DNA from 2 places in the Ochrobactrum sp. SFR4 genome. Region 2 is predicted to be linked to the other one. Evidence: predicted binding sites of a transcription regulator. Region 2 holds the regulator's gene; the other holds the start of a gene.

Region 1 (7,633 bases), on a different contig from region 2:
GCAGCGCATGGGTAGCTATCGTACCAGTGACGCGGCAGGCCTTGCCCTGATCCTTGCCGCTATCTGCTTTGCGCTGATGCTTATCACTGATAAAACCGGCAGCCGGATCAATTCAGGCAAATCTACTGAGCGGAATGCCTCATGACACGACATAATGCTGCAATTACTCTCGACAATGTTCGTTTCTCCTTTGGGGCGACAGACATGCTGTTTAACCTGCATTTAAAGGCCGGTGAAACCGGTGTGATTGTGGGCCCGAGCGGTTCCGGTAAATCGACATTGCTCAATCTGGTTGCCGGATTTGAAGCACCGTTATCCGGCCGTATTCTGATCGGTGATGAGGAAATCAGCAGCGAAGCCCCCGCCGGACGACCGGTTACTATGGTGTTTCAGGAGAATAATCTGTTCGCGCATCTTGATGTGCGTGCCAATGTCAGCCTCGGGCGGTCGCCTTCGCTCAAACTGAGTGAGGCAGACCGGCTAGCAGTTCAGAATGCCATTGACCGTGTGGAGCTGACCGGTAAAGAAAACCGCAAACCGGAAGCGCTTTCCGGCGGTGAGAGGCAACGTGTTGCGATTGCCCGCGCATTGGTGCGTGACAAGCCTGTTTTGTTGCTTGATGAGGCTTTTGCTTCTCTTGGTCCTGCTTTGCGTCAGCAAATGCTGGATCTGATCCGTGATTTGCAAAAGGAAACCGGCATCACTGTTCTGATGGTGACGCATACACCGGAAGATGCACTGCGTTTCGATTCAACGCTGTTTTTTCTCAAAGAGGGGCAAATCAGAGAGCAGGGGGATGCAGCTGTGATGCTCTCGTCCTCCGGCCCTCAGCCGGTGCGTGACTATATGGGCACGTCGGGGCATAAAACATCCTGATTACAATATGATAATCAGATTATCATATTGAATGACGTGATATTGACACAAAGCATTGCGCAGTTAAATGCTCGCATCGGGTCGCCACATATGAGGTTGTTCAGGCGATCCGGAGCGGACGCATTACAATCATTTAATACGACCGGCTCTGGTTAAACAGAGAAGCAGCCTATATCTACTAATGATGCAATAGCTGACAATTTGTGAAATGCCGCAAAAATCATTTCACTTCTATTCAGAAGCGCATTGTTTATATTGCGGACAATTCGTTTACAGACCAGCAGACAGAATCGCTGAACAAGCCGTGCAACCTGCACCGCCAATTCAGCTTTGAAGTAAAACGGGGACACGACACTGGATATGTTTTTAAGGGCAGCACGGTTTTCCGCAGCGGAAAAGCCCTCTATTTCTCCAGTTTTCAAACGATCAGCCGCTATTGGTCTGGTTGCGCTTTTATCTGCCTGCCGTACTGTAGATTTCAGCGATCCCGATGTGATCGGTCCGTCGTCCAATCCGGTAACGGTTGCCAATGTCAGCAAGAATGACAAGCTGGCACAACTCGGTGCACAGCAGCATCCGCGTATTCTCGCTACCTATGGCGGGGAATATAAAGATGCCAGACTTGAGCGCATGGTCGCAAAGATCGTCGGCAATCTCACAACGGTTTCTGACAATCCTGACCAGACATACCGCATTACAATTCTCAACAGCCCTAATATCAACGCTTTTGCTCTGCCCGGGGGCTATCTCTATGTGACCCGCGGCTTGCTGGCGCTTGCCAATGATTCATCTGAAGTGGCTGCTGTTATCGCGCATGAAATGGGGCATGTTACTGCCAATCATGGTATTCTGCGGCAGGCAAAAGAAGCGGAATCGGTGCTTGCCAAGCGCGTTGCTTCCGAGGTGCTGCATGATGATGCGGCAGGACGTGAGGCGGCAATCCGCAGCAAATTGCGTCTTGCCCAGTTCTCGCGCAATCAGGAATTACAGGCCGATGCTATCGGCATTAAGATGATTGGTGCTGCGGGTTATGACCCGTTTGCTTCGGCGCGCTTTCTGCAGTCGATGGAAGCCTATACGGGTTTCCGCTCAGTCTCCGGCGCGACCGACGCCAGTCTCGACTTTCTGGCCAGCCATCCGGCCACACCGCAGCGCGTTGATCTGGCCATCGGCCATGCACGCCGCATCGGTGCACCGGGTGTCGGCACTACCGACCGTCCTTCATTCCTGAACGGAATTGACGGCCTGCTCTATGGTGACACGCCGCAAGAAGGCTTTGTGCGTGAGCGCACCTTTATTCACCCGAAACTTGGGGTGACTTTCAGTGTTCCGCAAGGCTTTACGATTGATAATTCAGCCAATGCCGTTATGGCTAGCGGCCTGGGTGAACTGGCTATCCGCTTTGACGGTGCAGCGCTGCCGCAGGGCGGTGATCTTGCAGCCTATCTGCGCAGCGGCTGGGTGACGGGCCTTGATGAGCAGTCTGTACAGACAACCACAATCAATGGTCTGCCTGCAGCCACTGCGCGTGCCAGTGCGGACAAGTGGCAGTTTGAAATTGTTGTTATCGCTTCCGGCCAGAAGGTTTATCGCTTCCTCGTCGCTGCACCGAAAAACAGCGGTGCTTTGAGCGCAACAACGCAGGCGACTACACAAAGCTTCCGCGTGCTGACACCGGCGGAACAGGCTGCAGCAAAACCGTTGCGTATCCGTGTTATCAGTGTGAAAGCCGGAGATACGCTGGGCTCACTGGCCAACCGTATGCAGGGAACAAATCGTAAGCTTGATCTCTTCCGCCTTCTGAATGCTCTTCCGAGCGGCGGTACGGTTTCAGCAGGCGACCGTGTGAAAATCATCAGCGAATAAGTAAAAAGCCCCGTAAGGGGCTTTTAGAGCGCGTGTGCCAGACTTGGCACTACACAAGGTCGTTCTAATACTTTAAAATTATGCTCTAAATGCGGGCTCAGAGGGCGGTATCGCTGTCGGCTTCCGTGAGCTTCAGCATTTCATCCTGCGCTTCTTTCATCATCGGATAAACACTCAAAGCCTGTTCATAAAGCCGGAGGGCACCTTTGCGGTTTCCGGTTTCGCGCAGCAAAGTTGCGTAATTGATGAGAACATCAAAATTGCGCGGCTCTAAAATCATTGCCTGCCTGATGTCATTGAGGGCAGGAGCCAGCTCGTTGCGGCGCAGATGCAGGCGGGCGCGCAATTGCCAGACCGTTGCATTGTCAGGGCGCTGTGCCATCACCTCGTCAATATAATCCTGCGCCTCGGCCTCGCGGGACTGGTTGAGGGCGGTTTCAGCCCAGCGCAGCATCAGATCCAGACTATCGCTGCCGGTGCGCACAAAGCTCTGGCGTAAGCGGCTGGCTATGGCATGGGACTTCTCCGGCGTGGATGCCTTGCGCAAATCCGTGAACAGCTGTTCCTGTTCTTTCCTGCGGGTTTCAGTGAGCGGTCCTGTCATTTCCACATCGGGGTTTTTCGGTTTCTCTTTGGGCTTTGCCGCCGTGTTGTTGATTGGTGCCGGTTTCGGAGCCTCAGGTATTGTCACTGCAGGCGGCATAGGCTGCAATTCTGTCTTGCCGGTGGTGCTGATATCTTCTGCCGCAGCAAAGCCCGCAGCACCCGTTATCATCAGGGCTGATATCAGAGAAACGGTGAGGGAGCTGCGTGTCTTGGTCATAGTGCTATCATAAAGCAGAAACCGGCTGATTAAAGGCATAAAAACAGCGCCGGTAAATTAATACCGGCGCTGTTAAAATTCTCTGCAACTTACTGCACTGGGATCGTTGTTAAACTTTCCCGCTCAGCTCATTAACCCTGGCGGGCTTTAAAGCGAGGAGCAGTTTTGTTGATGATGTATACGCGGCCCTTACGACGAACCAGCTGGCAGTCACGATGACGGCCTTTGAGCGCTTTAAGCGAATTCTTGATCTTCATGTTACTCACCAATGTGTTTGGCCCGAATTGGGCATATTCCTGGAACGTGTCTCATTTCATTAGAAACGCTGCGCTCGTTCCAGCTCTTTGTTTCTATACATGCCTTGTTCCCAAAACCGTTTCCCGTATTGGGAGCATGTTTCAGAGCGAGCCAAAGAGCACGTTTGAATGGTTGAGGTGAAATAGTCAATGAATGGGTCAATTGTCAACCATTGATGCGCACAGAACCCGCAAAACGGTGTTATTTTCCGTTTTTAATGCGTGTGACATGCCCCATTTTGCGTCCTTCACGTGCTTCGGCCTTGCCATAGAGATGCAACACCGCATCCGATTCTGCCAGAATCGCCGGGACTTTGAGCACATCATCACCGATCAGGTTTTCCATGACGCAGTCGCTGTGGCGTCGCGGATCACCGAGCGGCAGGCCGGCCACAGCACGGATATGCTGCTCAAACTGCGAAACAGCGCAGGCCGCTTCTGTCCAGTGACCGGAATTATGCACGCGCGGTGCAAATTCATTGGCAACTACAGAACCATCCGGCAGAACGAAAAATTCAAAGCCGAGCACGCCGACATAATCCAGCGCATGAAGCAGCTTCTGTGCGGCCTCGGTGCAGGCTGCTGCGGTTTCAGAGCTGACCGATGCCGGTATGGTTGAGGTATCGAGAATGCCGTTCTTGTGAACATTTTCTGCAATGTCATAAAGGCGGACATTGCCTGCCTTGTCGCGTGCGGCAATGACAGAAACTTCACGGGTAAACTCCACTAAGCCTTCAAGAATTGCCGGAGCATTTTTAATGGCAGCAATGGCTTCAGCCGCAGCGTCATTATCGAGGCTGTTCAGGCGCACCTGACCTTTGCCGTCATAGCCGAAACGGCGGGTTTTCAGAATGCCGCGCTCGTTCAGCGCGCCAAACGCTGCGACCAGATCCTGCACATCGTCAACCACACGCCATGGCGCGGTGGCAATGCCGCTCTCATTGAGAAACTGTTTTTCGGCAACGCGATCCTGCGAGATTTCCAGAGCCAGCGGTGGCGGGGAAACAATGTTTTTTGTTGCGAGAAACTGTGCGGCTTCTACCGGCACATTTTCAAATTCATAGGTGATGACATCGCAGGCTTCAGCCAGTTCCAGCAAGGCGGCGCGATCATCATAGGCAGCCACGATCTGGTGATTGGCGACCTGTGCGGCAGGGCAATCCGCTTGCGGTTCCAGAATAATGGTTTTGAAGCTCAGGCGCGCTGCCGCCATGGCCAGCATACGGCCAAGCTGACCGCCGCCGATAATCCCGATTGTTGATCCTGCTTGCAGCATGGCTCAGCCCTCATCTTTCGGGGCAGCAGCCACGGCATCGGTCTGGGCTTTGCGATAGGCATCCAGACGGTCTGCCAGCGGCTTGTCATGCAGTGCGAGAACCGCAGCGGCAAGCAGTGCAGCATTGGTGGCACCGGCATTGCCGATGGCTACCGTGCCGACAGGAATACCCGCAGGCATCTGGACGATGGAAAGCAGCGAGTCCTGACCCGACAGCGCTTTGGACTGTACCGGAACACCAAAAACCGGCAGCGGCGTCATGGATGCAACCATACCCGGCAGATGGGCGGCACCGCCTGCACCGGCGATAATCACATGAAAGCCCTGATCGCGTGCCGTTTTGGCAAATTCAACCATGCGATCCGGCGTACGGTGCGCAGAAATAATACGGGCATCATAAGTAACCCCCAGCGTATCCAGTGCCTGCGCTGCATTGCGCATGGTCGGCCAGTCAGACTGGCTGCCCATAATGATGGCGACTTTCGGGGAAGTTGGTGTGTTATCTGCCATGAAATGTCCTGTCAGGTGCTGGATTTAAAAAATAAAAAATCGGTCAGGCTTCGCAAAAGTCTGCCGGTCTTTTATCTGCGGTGAGAATATGAAGTGATCGGATCAGGTTCAGGCCCGAATTCATGCCCAAGTTCAGGCAATAATATCCGGAATGATTTTATCTTCCAGCTTGCTCAGCTGATCTTTGATCGCGAGTTTTTTCTTTTTCATGCGCTGAATGCTGAGCTGATTACAGCCGGTTTGCATCATCGCATTAATGGCAAGATCAAAATCCGTGTGTTCCTGGCGCAACCGTGCAACGGAGAGGCGAATTTCGGCTTGTTCCTGATCGGCCATGGCATATTCCATCTGATCTTGTCTTCACGGGGAGAACAGAACCACGGACATCTGCATTTATCGCGCACCATTACAGGTTACGATTTTCACAGAAGCACCGCAGGTCAGTATAATCCGCCCTTTTTCAGCTTTGCCGTAGCACAAATTTGGCAAAGTTGAAATGTGCCAAATATGAATTCGACATTAATCAAATCTCATGCAAGACTGTCATTGTTTTGTCATAGTCTGGTTCGAGGCTGGGAGCTGTCACAAGCAAGTTCCTGCAGGCCGAACGGGTCTTGGAGCCTGATCTGCTGACAAAATGAGAGTGACGCGTAAATATAAAGGAGAAGCAATAATGGCACTTGAATCCCATCTTGCCTCACTGGAAAAGAAGCATGATGCACTGGAAAAGGAAATTTCCGACGCCGCAGCATTGCCAGCTACTGATACGCTGACGATCGCCGATCTTAAACGCAAAAAGCTTTATCTGAAGGAACAGATAGAAAAGCTTAGGACACAAGTCACCCGACATTAACTACGCTAAACTGTAAAGCACAGTTTCAGACAGAACCGCCGGATGGGCAGGCTCTGAAAGATGAGGTGCAGGCCGGATATCAGGCCCGCACCGGATTTATTTTCTTATGCTGATGAGCGTGATTATCAGCGAAAGCAGTGCGAGTCCTGCCGCCGTCAGTAAAGTGACAGTAAAGGCAAATCCGACGGATTTTACTGTTGCATGAACAAGTTCTTCCTGTCCGAGTGCTGTAATAAATATTGTGGTCATGACAGACGCGCCGGTCATCAGTCCCAGATTGCGTGACAGGGCCAGCAATCCGGACAAGATACCGCGCTGGTCTTCGGGTGCTGTAAGCATGATGGCTGTATTATTGGCGGCCAGAAACAGCTGAAAACACGGTGTCAGCATTATCAGAGATAAAATATATCCTGTAGTTCCGAATCTGACGGGCAGTAAAGCCATGCAGATGAGCGCAATGCTCATGACAGCCAGCCCGCAAACCAGCGCGCGTCTTATGCCGAACCGGTCCGTGATACGTCCTGCAGGAATACCGGCCAGCGCCGCAACAACAGGACCAACAGCGACAACCAGTCCTGTTGTCGCTTCCCTCAGCAGCAGGCCGAATGACAAGAAAAATGGCCCGACCACCAACATCGCCATCATCACTGAGCTGATGAGCAGGTTGGTTATCAGCGAGGCGCTGATAACAGGATTGCGCAAGAGTGACAGAGGCACCAGCGGCGAAGAAGACCGGCTTTCAACATCTACAAAAATTATCAGGACAAACAGAACCGCCGGAATGGTGACAGCCATATCCCAGTTCAGTCCGTTTTTATTTCCGGTCGTTATCACTGCATAGAGAAACAGCATAATAGCCAGTAAGGCCGCGCCTGACAGATCCAGCGAGCGGCTGGTTATATGGTTTGGCGGTGACGCCGGTATCGCTTTGATTGCCGGAACCAGCAAGATAAAACCGGATATTGCCAGCAGGAGAAAGGCAGAACGCCAGCCAAAGACAGCAATCAGGACGCCGCCGAGTGCAGGGCCAAGCGCTGTACCGATTGCTGACATGGAGCCGAGAAGCCCCAAGGCGGAGCCTGTCTGTTCGCCGGAAACCATGCCTCTTATGATTGAGACCGGTAATGCCATAA
Region 2 (7,633 bases):
AGAAGGTCAGGATGTGATGGTGCCGGTTGCTGTGCAGTGGAATAAAGCGGCAGATTTTTCTTCGAATATTCGCGCAGCTCTCACTATCGCACTGGCTATTGCCGGATTTATCTTTGGCTGGATGACAATTGCACCGCGCGTCCGCGCCCGCAACAATGTGGAAAACATTGTGCTGTGGGGGCTGATCGCTGCATCAACCATCGCCATTCTCACCACTGTCGGCATCGTCTTCTCGATGCTGTTTCAGACAATCAATTTCTTCAGCGATGTTCCGGCCTACGAGTTCTTCTTCGGAACGGTTTGGGACCCGCGTTTTGCCGCTGCTGGTGCCACAGATTCCCATGGTCAGTTCGGTCTGATCCCGCTGCTTGCCGGTACGCTTTATATCGCGCTGGTCGCGATGGTCTTCGCGGTGCCGGTTGGTCTGTTCGCCGCTATTTATATGTCTGAATATGCCGGTGCCAAAACCCGCGCTATCGTCAAGCCGCTGCTGGAAGTGCTGGCCGGTATTCCGACCATTGTTTACGGTTTCTTCGCGCTGGTCACAGTCGGCCCGTTCCTGCGTGACCTGAGTGCCGCACTGACCGGTGGTCAGGGCTTCATCATGGCGCAGAGCGTGCTCACTGCCGGTCTGGTGATGGGCGTGATGCTGATCCCGTTCGTATCCTCCCTGTCTGATGATATTATCACTGCCGTGCCGCGCTCCCTGCGTGACGGTTCTCTGGGCTTGGGTGCCACCCGTTCCGAGACGATCAAGCGTGTGATCCTGCCTGCTGCGCTGCCGGGTATTGTCGGTGCGCTGCTGCTGACCGCTTCCCGTGCCATCGGTGAGACCATGATCGTGGTGCTCGCTGCCGGTGTGGCCGCTAATCTGACGCTCAACCCGTTTGAGGCGATGACGACGATCACTGTTAAAATCGTCAATCAGCTGACCGGTGACCTTGAGTTCAACTCACCGCAGACACTGGTGGCTTTTGCACTGGGTATTACGCTCTTCTTCCTGACACTGCTGATGAATATTTTCGCTCTCTACATTGTGCGCAAATATCGGGAGCAATATGAATGACCGACGCTGTTTTCACTCCCAAGACAACTTCAACCGCACCAGCCCGCCGTGATATTGGAATCAAACGCCGCTACGCTGCCGAACGTCGTTTCCGCATGTATGGCGTGATTGCGATTGGCATTGGTATTTTCTTTCTCTGTGCGTTGTTTTTCTCGGTATTCTCCAAAGGCTACACAGCCTTTTGGCAGACAACGATTGAAATTCCGGTACTGCTGGATGAGAAGGTGATTGATCCTTCCAATGAACGTGCCAGCAATCCGAATGTGCTGATTACAGCGAATTATCCGCTGCTGGTGCGCAATGCATTGGCTGATAAGCTCGGTGTGGAGAAATCCAACCGTCCTGCCATGCGTGACATGACCCGTTTCTATTCGGATGGCGTTCGTCTGCAATTGCGTGAAATGGTGATGGCTGATCCGAAACTGATCGGCACAACCCAGACAATCAAATTCCTTGCCGCAGCCGATGTTGACTCTGCCAATAAAGGTCAGATCGACCTGTCGGTTGACCAGAGCAAGCGTAAAGTCTCCGACCTGCAAGTCGGCTGGATGAAGACTTTGAAGGATGAAGGCGTTATGCGTCAGTCCTTCAATACCGGCCTGTTCACCATGGGGGCCTCCAGCCGTCCGGAAACGTCCGGTCTGGGTGTGGCGCTGATCGGCTCCCTTTATATGATGCTGATCGTGCTGGTCTTTGCTCTGCCGATTGGTGTTGCTGCTTCGATTTATCTGGAAGAATATGCGCGTAAAAACCGCTTTACCGATATTATTGAAGTGAACATCAACAATCTGGCTGCGGTACCTTCCATCGTGTTTGGTCTGCTGGGTCTGGCGGTTTTCATCAACTTCTTTGGCATGCCGCGTTCGGCCTCGCTGGTTGGCGGTCTGGTGCTGACGCTGATGACATTGCCGACAATCATTATTGCAACGCGCGCGGCTCTGCGTGCGGTGCCGCCATCAATCCGTGCTGCGGCGCTGGGTCTTGGTGCTTCCAAAACGCAAGTGGTGTTCCACCATGTGCTGCCACTGGCCGCGCCGGGCATTCTGACCGGCACGATTATCGGTCTGGCTCAGGCACTGGGTGAAACAGCGCCGCTGCTGCTGATCGGTATGGTCGCCTTTGTTGCCAATGCTCCTGTTACCCCTATGGATCCTGCGACTGCGCTGCCGGTACAGATTTTCATGTGGGCTAATGAAGCAGAACGTGCTTTTGTAGAGCGGACATCGGGTGCGATTATTGTGCTCCTCCTGTTCCTCGCTGTGATGAATATTGCCGCAATCATTCTGCGCCGCCGTTTTGAGCGTCGTTGGTAGATTCGAAGGAACCGGCTATGAACCTGATGAATGATTATACGTTAGAAAAAACTCTCGGAGAGAAGATGAACGCCTTGCCAAAAAAAATCAAAATGCGCGGGGACAAGGTCAAAGTTTTCTACGGCGAAAAACAGGCTTTGCACGGCGTTGATCTGGATATTGAAGAAAACAGCGTGACCGCGCTGATCGGACCGTCCGGCTGTGGTAAGTCGACTTTTCTGCGCTCACTCAACCGTATGAATGACACGATTGAAGGTTGCCGCGTTGAAGGGCTGATTACGCTCGATGGCGAGGATATTTACGACCCGAAAATCGACGTGGTGGAACTGCGTGCCCGTGTCGGCATGGTGTTCCAGAAGCCAAATCCGTTTCCGAAATCGATCTATGAGAATGTTTCTTACGGTCCGCGCATTCATGGTCTTGCCCGCAGCCGCGCAGATCTGGATGTCATCGTTGAAAAGAGCCTGCGTGGCGCCAGCCTCTGGGAAGAAGTGAAAGACCGTCTGAATGATGCAGGCACAGGTCTTTCTGGCGGTCAGCAGCAGCGTCTTTGCATTGCCCGCGCCATTGCAGTGAGCCCTGAAGTTATTCTGATGGATGAGCCTTGCTCGGCGCTTGACCCGATTGCAACCGCGAAAGTGGAAGAGCTGATTGACGAGTTGCGCCGTGACTATACGATTGTCATCGTGACCCACTCAATGCAGCAGGCTGCGCGTATTTCGCAGACCACAGCCATGTTCCATCTGGGCAATCTGGTAGAGGTCGGTGACACGGATATGATGTTCACCACGCCGAAAGAAAAACGTACGCAGGACTATATTACCGGCCGTTTCGGCTGATCTGAGCTTACGCGTAAAAACAAACAAGATAGAGCATTTTCTATGAGGCAACATAAGCCGGAAATGCTCTGGAGTTTTACAGACTGCTTTGGCAGTGCCACAGGATAAGGAAATTTCCATGCCGTCACAGCATACGGTTACGTCCTATGATGAAGAACTGAAGTTTCTCGCCCGCAAAATCGCCGAAATGGGCGGTCATGCGGAGCGTATGGTGGAGCAGTCCATCAAGGCGATTGTGACTGCCGATAATGCGCTGGCACAACGGGTCATTTCCGAAGATTTGATCCTCGATGCAGGCGAACGTGAAATTGATGACAAGGCGATTATGATTATCGCCAAGCGTCAGCCGATGGCTGTGGATCTGCGCGAAATTATCGGCGCGATCCGCATCTCAGCGGATCTGGAACGCGTTGGCGATATGGGCAAAAACATTGCCAAGCGTGTTGTTGCCGTTTCGGAAACACGCCAGTCGGTGAAGCTTTATCGCGGTCTGGAAACACTGGCGGAGCTTGCCCGCACCCAGCTTAAAGATGTGCTGGACGCCTATGCAACCCGTTCTGTGACTCAGATCAATATTGTCCGCGACCGCGATGATGAAATTGATGCGATGTACACATCGCTGTTCCGCGAACTTCTGACTTATATGATGGAAGATCCGCGCAATATTACGGCCTGTACGCATCTTCTGTTCTGTGCCAAGAATATTGAGCGTATCGGCGATCATGCCACCAATATTGCCGAGACAGTCTATTATATTGTCACCGGTAATCAGATGCCTCCGGATCGTCCGAAAGATGATCTGAGCCATGACGTCGTTCTCGACGAATTGCATAAAAACTAAGCTGTTCTAACCGGCAGCGGATATGCAGGGCATTCAGCCCTGCCTGTCAGAATAAACGTCATGCATTCCGGCTGTGCCGGAATGCAAATGCTCCCTTATGTCTAAACGAATAGTGGATACGCAATGTCACACACGCCAAGAATAGCGGTTGTTGAAGACGAAGAAGCCATCAGCGAATTGCTTCGCTATAATCTTGAGGCTGAAGGCTATCAGGTCGATACGATCCTGCGTGGCGATGAAGCCGAAATTTATTTACGCGAAAACGTACCTGATCTTCTGGTTCTCGACTGGATGCTGCCTGGTGTTTCCGGCATCGAACTTTGCCGCCGTCTGCGTCAGCGCGCAGAGACAGAACGTCTGCCGATTATCATGCTGACAGCGCGCGGTGAGGAATCCGAGCGTGTGCGTGGTCTGGCCGTTGGCGCGGATGATTATGTCGTCAAACCATTCTCCACACCGGAGTTGCTGGCACGTATCAAGGCGATGTTGCGCCGTGCCAATCCGAGTGTTCTCTCCCATGTGCTGAAAGTCGGCGAGATTGTTCTCGACCGCCAGCAGCACCGTGTTTACCGCAAGGAACGCGAAATCAAACTGGGTCCGACCGAGTTTCGTCTGCTGGAATATTTCATGATGGCACCGGGGCGCGTTTTCTCGCGTACGCAATTGTTGGATGGTATCTGGGGGCGGGATATTTACGTTGATGACCGCACGGTGGATGTGCATATCGGCCGTCTGCGCAAGGCGATCAATACCGGTCGTGAAACCGATCCGATTCGCACCGTTCGCGGTGCCGGCTATGCTTTTGGCTGATAACCGGCCGATATTTGTGAAAAATAATGAGCCGGTGTGAAGAAAATTCACGCCGGTTTTTATTTTTGTGATTCTGCGAAAAGCCGTATCTGTAAAGACTATAGTGCCATAAACGCAAAGTGATTTCACGAAATATCAGCCATTTGTAACACGCTGTAATGAATTATGACTAACGTAATCGGGCAGTCAATTGCATGATGCGCCCGTGCCTGAGGTGCTATCAGGTTGTGAAATAAGGCAATATCGCACCAGAATTGCTGCAGAGCATGATCTGGTAAGCTGCTTCATTTTACAGTGTTTAGTGAAGTCTTTACGTAATCTTGCGTATTTTAGTAATCGCTCAAAAGAATGCGTTAACAAGTCGTTAACTAATGAAGCGCATTTTCTTGGGGTAAATTTTAACCGGTTGTCGCTAACCGGAACACGAATATAAATCGGGCCTTGTGCCTTTATTTAGCCCTAATAGCCTCCGATTTTCCCGGGGCTCGCGCACAGGATTTCTGTGCGACCCGGGTGTACGGGAAATTATTGATAAGGATGAACCGTTGAAACGCTCTTATTTAGCGAAAACACTGTTTATCGGTGCTCTGGTTGCCACGCCGTTTATCCTTGCTGGCTGCACCACGACTTCGACCGGTTCAAAATCTGCTAAGGCTGCACAGTCTGCCAAGGAATCCGGTGTGACTGTCCGCAATGGCAAAAAGACCTACACTTACACCTCCAGAGACCGCGAATGCCTTGAGCGCGCAATGTTCTTTGAATCTGCCCGCTCCAGCCGTGATGGTCTTGTTGCAGTCGGCACAGTGGTGATGAATCGCCTGGTCTCGGAAAAATATCCTGAAACCATTTGTGGTGTTGTCGGACAGAAAAACCAGTTTGCACCGGGCGTTATGACCCGTGCCATGAATTCCAAAGCTTTGCCGGATGTAAAAGAAGCGGCAGATTCAGTGCTGAAGGGTGAACGCCATCCGAAGCTGAAGAATGCAATGTTCTTCCATACTGCCGGTCTGAAATTCCCGTATAAAAATATGCATTATGTGCTGGTTGCCGGCGGCAATTCTTTCTACGAAAAGCGCCGCAGAGACGGAACGCTGGAATCGCCGCTGCCTGAAACCCCGTATAATCTGGCGGCTGCCTATGAGCCAAGAAACCAGTCCATGCCGGACAGCATCTATGATGTGACGGATACGGCTAAGGCCGGTAAAGGTGACCGTCTGCCTGTCGTTGCTCCGGTGATGGTGGCATCTGCCGGACAGACCGCGCAGGATGTTCAGGCTGCACAACCGGCTGCAGCGGAAGCACCGATGCAGCTTGCCTATCATGCACCGGCTGTAAACACACCGGTTCCGGCGCAGCTTCCGTTTGAAACCAAGCCGGTTGCAGCCTCTGCAACGCAGAATGCTTTTGCAGCAGGTGCGGAAGATATGAACAAGCAGAAAGTTGATGCGATCGGTGCATTGCTGCTGACACAGGATCGTCCGGAACCTGCAAGCTGATCCCGCATCTTGCCATTGACTGAAATGAAAAAGCCCGCATGATGCGGGCTTTTTATTTATAGAAATGAAGATCAGCGCGGCACAAGCACCGGTTGGTAAATAACCATCGGTGTGGAAAATTGCGGTCGTTCATTCTGCCATGCACGGATATCAGCACGGCGGTCGAGATGAATTTGCAGCAGGCAATTGGCCATGGCTTCAGATTTGGGTTTAAAACCATAGCTCATGCAGGTTTTCTCATCCTCAGCACGCTGCTGCTCGGGCGTGAGTGTCGTGCAGCCTGCCAGCGCTATTGCAAACAGTCCTGCAACAAGACTCAGCTTTTGAAATGATCGCGCATTATTGGGGTTTCGGTTCATGGATTTGTTCCGATAAATATGACTTCATATGGCATATTAACGCTGTTCCGCATCGGTGGCTACAGCGACAATATAAAATCCTGTCAAAGCTCTAGCTTACAGGCTCTTGCAGGAGTATCTGTGATGATCAATGAAAATAAGCGGAGTATGTGATGTCAGATTTCAGCCAAAACAATCACGCGGATGCAATCATCGATCCGGTTAAACTGGATAAGCTGGCCGAGGTCGCGGTTAAAGTCGGTCTGCAATTGCGTAAAGGGCAGGATCTGGTCATTACCGCGCCGGTTATCGCATTGCCGCTGGTGCGCCGTATTGCGGAACATGCTTATAAAGCCGGTGCAGGGCTGGTAACGCCGTTTTTCTCCGATGAAGACATGGCGCTGTCGCGTTTCCAATATGCGCCTGATGAGAGTTTCGATCATGCCAGCGACTGGCTGTATCAGGGCATGGCCAAAGCCTATGCAGGCGGTGCAGCGCGCCTTGCAATCACCGGTGATAATCCGATGCTGCTTTCCGCACAGGATGCAGGAAAAGTTGCACGCGCCAATAAAGCGCTGTCGATGGCCTATCAGCCTGCGCTGGAAAAAATTGCCGGTTTCGACATTAACTGGAATATCGTTTCCTATCCGAACCCGTCCTGGGCAAAGCTGGTCTTTCCGGATGATGCGCCGGATGTGGCAACACATAAACTGGCCGAAGCAATTTTCGCCGCATCGCGCGTGAATAATGCGGATCCGGTTGCCGCATGGGCAGATCATAATGCGCAATTGCGCAAACGTACCAAAATTCTCAATGAGCGTAATTTCCGCGCTTTGCATTTCACTGGACCGGATACGGATCTGACTGTTGGTTTGGCTGATGGCCATGAATGGCATGGCGGCTCATCGACCGCTAAAAACGGTATTACCT

What was found. The regulator PhoB, encoded in region 2, activates phosphate uptake and scavenging genes when phosphate is short. The targets are predictions, from matches to a motif close to TGTCATNNANCTGTCAT.
Region 1: the regulator PhoB is predicted to act here: its motif matches at 6,189-6,205, upstream of HBA93_RS12020 (YdcH family protein).

What each region holds. Positions count from the first base shown of each region.
Region 1 covers NZ_JAAPBB010000008.1:130,569-138,201, forward strand. The annotation lists gene thiP (thiamine/thiamine pyrophosphate ABC transporter permease) at 1-145, shown strand, start outside; gene HBA93_RS11985 (thiamine ABC transporter ATP-binding protein) at 142-876, shown strand; gene HBA93_RS11990 (M48 family metalloprotease) at 1,237-2,742, shown strand; gene HBA93_RS11995 (hypothetical protein) at 2,840-3,565, opposite strand; gene ykgO (type B 50S ribosomal protein L36) at 3,697-3,822, opposite strand; gene HBA93_RS12005 (5-(carboxyamino)imidazole ribonucleotide synthase) at 4,064-5,137, opposite strand; gene purE (5-(carboxyamino)imidazole ribonucleotide mutase) at 5,141-5,647, opposite strand; gene HBA93_RS12015 (YdcH family protein) at 5,780-5,983, opposite strand; gene HBA93_RS12020 (YdcH family protein) at 6,318-6,500, shown strand; gene HBA93_RS12025 (MFS transporter) at 6,597-7,633, opposite strand, start outside.
Region 2 covers NZ_JAAPBB010000005.1:229,829-237,461, forward strand. The annotation lists gene pstC (phosphate ABC transporter permease subunit PstC) at 1-1,066, shown strand, start outside; gene pstA (phosphate ABC transporter permease PstA) at 1,063-2,379, shown strand; gene pstB (phosphate ABC transporter ATP-binding protein PstB) at 2,445-3,218, shown strand; gene phoU (phosphate signaling complex protein PhoU) at 3,337-4,059, shown strand; gene phoB (phosphate regulon transcriptional regulator PhoB) at 4,183-4,869, shown strand; gene HBA93_RS08640 (cell wall hydrolase) at 5,415-6,365, shown strand; gene HBA93_RS08645 (hypothetical protein) at 6,437-6,724, opposite strand; gene HBA93_RS08650 (aminopeptidase) at 6,877-7,633, shown strand, end outside.